Regions from separate parts of the Janthinobacterium sp. NKUCC08_JDC genome, predicted to be linked through region 2. Evidence: riboswitches for the same ligand, from Rfam matches in the RefSeq annotation. Region 2 holds a riboswitch; the other holds the start of a gene.
The links. Region 2 has a riboswitch for thiamine pyrophosphate ahead of thiC (phosphomethylpyrimidine synthase ThiC). Riboswitches for the same ligand answer to the same signal wherever they lie in the genome.
Positions count from the first base shown of each region.

Region 1 (3,407 bases), on a different contig from region 2:
GATGGCGCGGTGCATGTCGAGCGCGGTGGCCGGCAGGCCGGATTCTTCCAGTGGGACGGTGGTCATGCGCATTCCTTTTTCGCGTGGTGGTGACATCGGCTGCATTCTCCACCGCGCGGGCGAAAAGCTCAAGCGTCCACGACACGTTTCCACCCGTTCGGCCATAATCATGGCTCAGCAACAGCCTAAACCTCAGCGGCAGGAGCCCCATGTTCAATTTCGACTTTTACAATCCAACGCAAATCCTCTTCGGCCAGGGCCAGATCGCCGCCATCACGGCGCTGATCCCGCCCCATGCCAGAGTGCTCATGACGTATGGCGGGGGCAGCATCAAGCAGAACGGCGTCTATGATGAAGTCAAGGCGGCGCTGGCCGGGCATACGATGACCGAGTTTGCCGGCATCGAACCCAATCCCAGCTATGAAACCCTGATGCAAGCCGTGGCCCTCGTGAAAAGCGAGCGCATCGATTTCCTGCTGGCCGTCGGCGGCGGCTCTGTGGTCGATGGCACCAAGTTCATCGCCGCGGCTGCCCTGCACGAGGGTGAGGCATGGGACATCCTGGCCAAGGGCGGCAAGATCGTCGAGGCCGCCCTGCCCTTCGGCACTGTCTTGACGTTACCGGCCACGGGGTCCGAAATGAATGGCTCGGCCGTGATCACGCGCAAGGCCACGCAGGAAAAGCGCTCGTTCATGAGCCGCAAGGTGTATCCGAAATTCTCCGTGCTGGACCCGTCGAAAACGTTCACCTTGCCGCTGCGCCAGGTGGGCAATGGCGTCGTCGACGCGTTCGCGCATGTGATGGAGCAATACCTGACCTACCCTGTGAACGCCTCCGTGCAGGACCGCTTTGCCGAAGGCATCCTGCTGACCCTGATCGAGGAAGGCCCGAAGGCGCTGTCGCATCCGGATGACTACGACGTGCGCGCCAACGTGATGTGGAGCGCCACCCTGGCCTTGAACGGCCTGATCGGCGTGGGCGTGCCGCAGGACTGGTCCACGCACGCCATCGGCCACGAATTGACGGCCTTGTACGAGCTCGACCATGCGCAAACCCTGGCCATCATCCTGCCCAGCATGCTGCGCGTGCGCAAGCAGGCCAAGCGCGCCAAGCTGCTGCAGTACGCGGCCCGCGTCTGGGGCCTGGACGGCGGCGACGAAGATGGCCGCATCGAGGCGGCCATCGCGCGCACGGAATTCTTCTTCCGCCACATGGGCGTCAAGACGCGTCTGGCCGACTACGGCCTGAACCATGCGAGCGTGGATGCAGTCGTGTCCGCCCTGGAAGCGCACGGCATGACGGCGCTGGGCGAACAGCGTGAAATCACGCCCGCCATCAGCCGCAAGGTGCTGGAACTGAGCCTGTAGATTCGCACCACACTGTTGTAAAACGGTCAGCAGGGTGGGACAGCTGGCCGTGCTTCATGCTAAGCTGTCATTTCGCTAGGGGTCCTGGAGCAGTCATCCGGGTGAGAGATACCCTTCGTACCTGATCTGGATAATGCCAGCGAAGGAAAGCGCAAAGTACCTCCCTCCTTTGATAGCTCCTGCGTTGGCGCCAGCCGAACAAGCAGCCTGCCGTGCTCTTTACAGAGACGGCTTGAACCACGAGCAATCTATGTCCACACCGAATTTATCCGTTTCTGTTTTGACCCTGGCGATCCTACACGCGTTTGCCGCACCGGCCTTTGCCGCGAATGACGCCGCCGAAACCGCCGACCCGCAGGCCCAGAGCATGGCCGAAGTCGTCGTCACGGCCAGCAAGGCGCCGGCCGCCAAGCGCGCCTCCGTCGGTGGTTTTTCCGACGCGCCGCTGCTGCAGACACCGGCGTCCGTCACCGTCATTTCGCAAAAAGACATGCAGGACTTGCAGATCCGTAATCTCAGCGATGCCGTCAAGCTCGACGCCAGCATCAACGACGCCTACAACGCCGTCGGCTATGCGGAACAGTTTTCCATCCGCGGCTTCAAGCTCGACAACAATTCCAGCTACCGCAAGGATGGCGTGGCCATTCCTGGCGACACGCAAATTCCGCTGGAAAACAAGGAACGCATCGAAGTACTGAAGGGCCTGGCAGGCTTGCAGGCTGGCGTGGCCGCGCCGGGCGGCGTGATCGACTTCATCGTCAAGCGCCCCACCGCCGCACCGCTGCGCACCGTCACCGTGGAAACGCGCGAGCGTGGCACCCTGTATGGCGCCGTCGACCTGGGCGGCCGCCTGGAAGACACGCGCTTCGGCTACCGGGTCAACGTGGCGGCCGAGCGCCTGCGCTCCTACATCAAGGGCGCGGACGGCAACCGCAAATTCATTTCAGGCGCCTTCGACTGGCAAATTTCGCCGCAAGCGCTGCTGCAACTCGATGCCGACTACCAGGACAAGGCGCAGGCGACGGCGCCCGGCTTCCAGCTGCTGAATAACACGACCTTGCCGACCGGCATCAGCGCCGACGCCATGCTCAACCTGCAGCCGTGGACGCGCCCCGTGGAAACCGTCACCAGCAATATCGGCCTGCGCTTCCAGTACGCGTTCAATGACGACTGGCGCGCGACCTTATCTGCCAACCAGCACTCGTTCAAGCGCGACGACTACACGGCCTTCCCCTACGGCTGCAGCGCGCAAGATCTGTACCCTGGCTTCTGCGGCAATGGCGACTACGACGTGTATGACTACCGCAGCCTGGGCGAGACGAAAAAGCCGCTGAGCGCGCAAGCCATGATCCAGGGCAAGTTCGCCACCGGTACCCTGCGCCATGAATTCACGGCCGGCGTCTCGACCTTCCGCCGCAAGGACCGCGCGGGACTGTACGTGTACGACTGGGCTGGCGTGAGCAACATCTACCACCCGCAGATCGTCGACATGTCGACCGGTGTGCAAGGCCCCGTGCGCCTGGTGCGCAAGGACACGGAAAACTCCGTCTTCGTGCAGGATATCGTCAGCCTGGCGCCGAACTGGAAGCTGCATGGCGGCTTGCGCCATATCGATGTCGACGGCTACCAGTATGTGCTGAAGGCCGACAAGGAAATCCGCGCCAAGCACGATTTCCTGCTGCCCAACGTGTCGCTCGTCTACACCCCGCTCGACAATGTGTCCGTGTACGCGGCCTATTCGCAGGGCATGGAACATGGCGGCACGGCCGACCGCAAGGCGATGAATGCCAACGAGGAACTCACGCCCAGCCGCTCCAAGCAGATCGAGCTTGGCGCGAAGATGGATGTGACGCCGGACTTCATGGTCGCGGCCAGCCTGTTCCAGATCCGCAAGGGCCTGGAATTCCAGAATGCCGCAGGCTACTTCGTGCGCGAAGGCCAGGCACAGCACCGTGGACTGGAATTGTCGGCCCAGGGCAAGACATCGTCCAACCTGAGCCTGGGCGCCTCCGTGACGGCCCTGAACAGCCAGCAGTCAGA
Region 1 is NZ_JAHKQW010000001.1:457,424-460,830, forward strand. Features, by position in the region: gene KO538_RS02185 (hypothetical protein) at 1-66, opposite strand, end outside; gene KO538_RS02190 (iron-containing alcohol dehydrogenase) at 210-1,367, shown strand; TPP riboswitch at 1,435-1,532, shown strand; gene KO538_RS02195 (TonB-dependent siderophore receptor) at 1,618-3,407, shown strand, end outside.
Region 1: linked by a shared signal. The riboswitch ahead of KO538_RS02195 (TonB-dependent siderophore receptor) and the one ahead of thiC (phosphomethylpyrimidine synthase ThiC) in region 2 are both predicted to bind thiamine pyrophosphate.

Region 2 (3,407 bases):
ACCGTCGAATGCAGCCGGCATGGCGAGCGTGTGCGCGTGAGCGTGCGCGACAGCGGCGCCGGTCTCGATGCGGGCCAGGTGGCCCAGCTGTTCCAGCCCTTCAACCGCCTGGGCCAGGAAAACAGCACGGAGGAGGGTACGGGCATCGGCCTCGTCGTCACCAAGCAGCTGGTCGAATTGATGGGTGGCACCATCGGTGTCGACAGCACGGTCGGCGTGGGCACCACGTTCTGGTTCGAGCTGGCCGCCAGCAGCGCGCCGGCCCTGGTGCTGGGCGACGGCGACGCGCTGCCGCAGGTGCAGGAGCCGCAGGAAAGCCAGCGCACCTTGCTGTACGTGGAAGACAATCCCGCCAACCTGGCGCTGGTGGAGCAATTGATCGCCCGCCGCAGCGATTTGAAATTGCTCACGGCCATCGATGCGCACCTGGGCATCGACCTGGCGCGCACGTATCAGCCGGACGTGATCTTGATGGACATCAACCTGCCCGGCATCAGCGGTTTCGGCGCCCTGCATATCCTGCACGACGACCCGCTGACGAAACATATTCCCGTGATGGCGCTGTCGGCCAACGCCGTGCCGCGCGACATCGAGAAGGGCCTGGAAGCGGGCTTCTTCCGCTACCTGACCAAGCCGATCAAGGTCGTCGAATTCATGGATGCGCTCGACGTGGCCCTGCACCATGCGGCCGCGCACGGCCTGGCCGACGACATTCACGCAATACGCTAATTCAGCATTTATTTTTAGGAATACCGCCATGCTTCAAGCCACCGAGATTCTGAACGCCAGCATCCTCATCGTAGATGACCAGGAGGCGAACGTCATGCTGCTGGAACAGGTGCTGCGCAATGCCGGCTATACGCGCATCACGTCCACCATGGACCCGCAAGCCGTGCGTGCGCTGCACCAGCAGCACCGCTACGACCTGATCCTGCTCGACCTGCAGATGCCGGAAATGGATGGCTTCGAGGTCATGGAAGGCTTGCGCGACATCGAGGCGGGCAGCTATCTGCCCGTGCTGGTGATCACGGCCCAGCCCGGCCACAAGCTGCGCGCGCTGCAGGCGGGCGCCAAGGACTTCGTCAGCAAGCCGTTCGATCTGGTGGAAGTCAAGACGCGCATCCACAACATGCTGGAAGTGCGCCTGCTGTACCAGAAGCTGGCCGAATACAACAAGTCGCTGGAACAGATGGTGGAAGAGCGCACGGCGGAACTGCGCGAAAGCGAAGCGCGCTTCCAGCGCTTCACGGAACTGTCGTCCGACTGGTACTGGGAACAGGATGCGCAGGGCAATCTGACGCGCTTTTCCGGCCCCGTGGCTGAAATGCTGGGCATCGGCAGCGAGCAAGAGCCGCAGCGCTGGAACGCCACCGAACGAGCGCTGCTCGACGCAAAAATTGCCGCGCGCGAACCATTTCTCGATTTCATCTACAGCCGCGCCAACCTCGACGGCAGCACGCAGTACCTGCAGGTGAGCGGCGAACCGATGTTCGACAATGGCAGCCGCTTCATCGGCTACCGCGGCATCGGCCTCGATGTCACGGAGCGCCATCGCATTGCCTGATTTATACTGGGTGCTATCGATACTGACCAGGAAAAATCATGACTGACAAATCAACGCCGCAATACTGGTTCCCCGCCAAGACCTATGGCTGGGGCTGGGGCTTGCCCATCACGTGGCAGGGCTGGCTGGTGTTCCTGGCCGCGCTGGCGCTGTTCGCCTGCGGCGCTTTCCTGTTCCCGCCGCAGACCATGCTCGTGGGCTACATCGTCTATGAAGTGGCCATCGTTGCCGTGCTCATTTTCATCTGCCAGCTGAAGGGTGAACCGACCAGCTGGCGCTGGGGTAAGAAGAAGTAGAGCGATGTACAAAGACGACACCTGCAAGAAATCATCTGGCCGCGCGGCGTGAACCGCGTATAATTGGCTCGCTGCCGCAAGGCGGCAAACGCTAGGGGTCCTGCCTTTCGCTGTGGAAACACGGTGCAAGCGCGGGTGAGAAATACCCTCCGAACCTGATCTGGATAATGCCAGCGAAGGGAAGCTTTAGGATGAACGCACCCCGCTTTTCCGCGTGCGCGCAGCCGAACCTCCTTAGCTGGCTCCAGGCTTAAAAATAGTCTAGCCAAGGAGCCAAAATGAACGCCAACCCGAAATTCCTCTCCGCCACCGCCACGGTCGACGAAGCCGCCATCGCGCCACTGCCCAATTCGCGCAAGATCTATGTTGAAGGCAGCCGCCCCGACATCCGCGTGCCCATGCGCGAGATCAGCCAGTCCGACACGGAAGCGTCGTTCGGCGGCGAAAAGAACCCGCCGATCTACGTCTACGACACTTCCGGCCCGTACACGGACCCGGACGTGCAGATCGACATCCGCTCGGGCCTCGACACGCCGCGCCTGCCGTGGATCGTCGAACGTGCCGATACGGAAGAATTGCCGGGCCCGACCTCCGACTACGGCATCGCCCGCCTGGCGGACCCGAAGCTGGCCGAACTGCGTTTCAACCTGCACCGCAAGCCGCGCCGCGCCATCGCCGGCAAGAACGTGACGCAAATGCATTACGCGCGCCAGGGCATCATCACGCCGGAAATGGAATTCGTGGCCATCCGCGAAAACATGCGCCGCCAGGAATATTTGCGTGAGCTGAAAGCGTCCGGTCCCATGGGCGAGCGCCTGGCCGACCTGATGGGCCGCCAGCATCCGGGCCAGTCGTTCGGCGCCAGCATCCCGGCCGAGATCACGCCGGAATTCGTGCGCGAGGAAATCGCCCGTGGCCGCGCCATCATCCCCGCCAACATCAACCACCCGGAAGTCGAGCCGATGATTATCGGCCGCAATTTCCTCGTAAAAATCAACGCGAATATCGGCAATTCCGCCGTCACCTCGTCGATCGGCGAGGAAGTGGAAAAGATGACCTGGGCCATCCGCTGGGGCGGCGACAACGTGATGGATCTGTCGACCGGCAAGCACATCCATGAGACGCGCGAATGGATCGTGCGCAACAGCCCCGTGCCGATCGGCACCGTGCCCATCTATCAGGCACTGGAAAAGGTCAATGGCAAGGCCGAAGATTTAACTTGGGAAATTTTCCGCGACACCCTGATCGAGCAGGCCGAGCAGGGCGTCGACTACTTCACCATCCACGCGGGCGTGCTGCTGCGCTATGTGCCGATGACAGCCAAGCGCCTGACGGGCATCGTGTCGCGCGGCGGCTCCATCATGGCGAAATGGTGTCTGGCGCATCACCAGGAATCGTTCCTGTACACGCATTTCGAAGAGATTTGCGAAATCATGAAAGCGTACGACGTGTCGTTCTCGCTGGGCGACGGCTTGCGTCCCGGCTCCATCTACGACGCCAACGACGAGGCGCAGCTGGGCGAACTGAAAACCCTGGGCGAGCTGACG
Region 2 is NZ_JAHKQW010000015.1:54,583-57,989, reverse strand. Features, by position in the region: gene KO538_RS25030 (ATP-binding protein) at 1-729, shown strand, start outside; gene KO538_RS25025 (response regulator) at 758-1,564, shown strand; gene KO538_RS25020 (hypothetical protein) at 1,603-1,860, shown strand; TPP riboswitch at 1,944-2,059, shown strand; gene thiC (phosphomethylpyrimidine synthase ThiC) at 2,139-3,407, shown strand, end outside.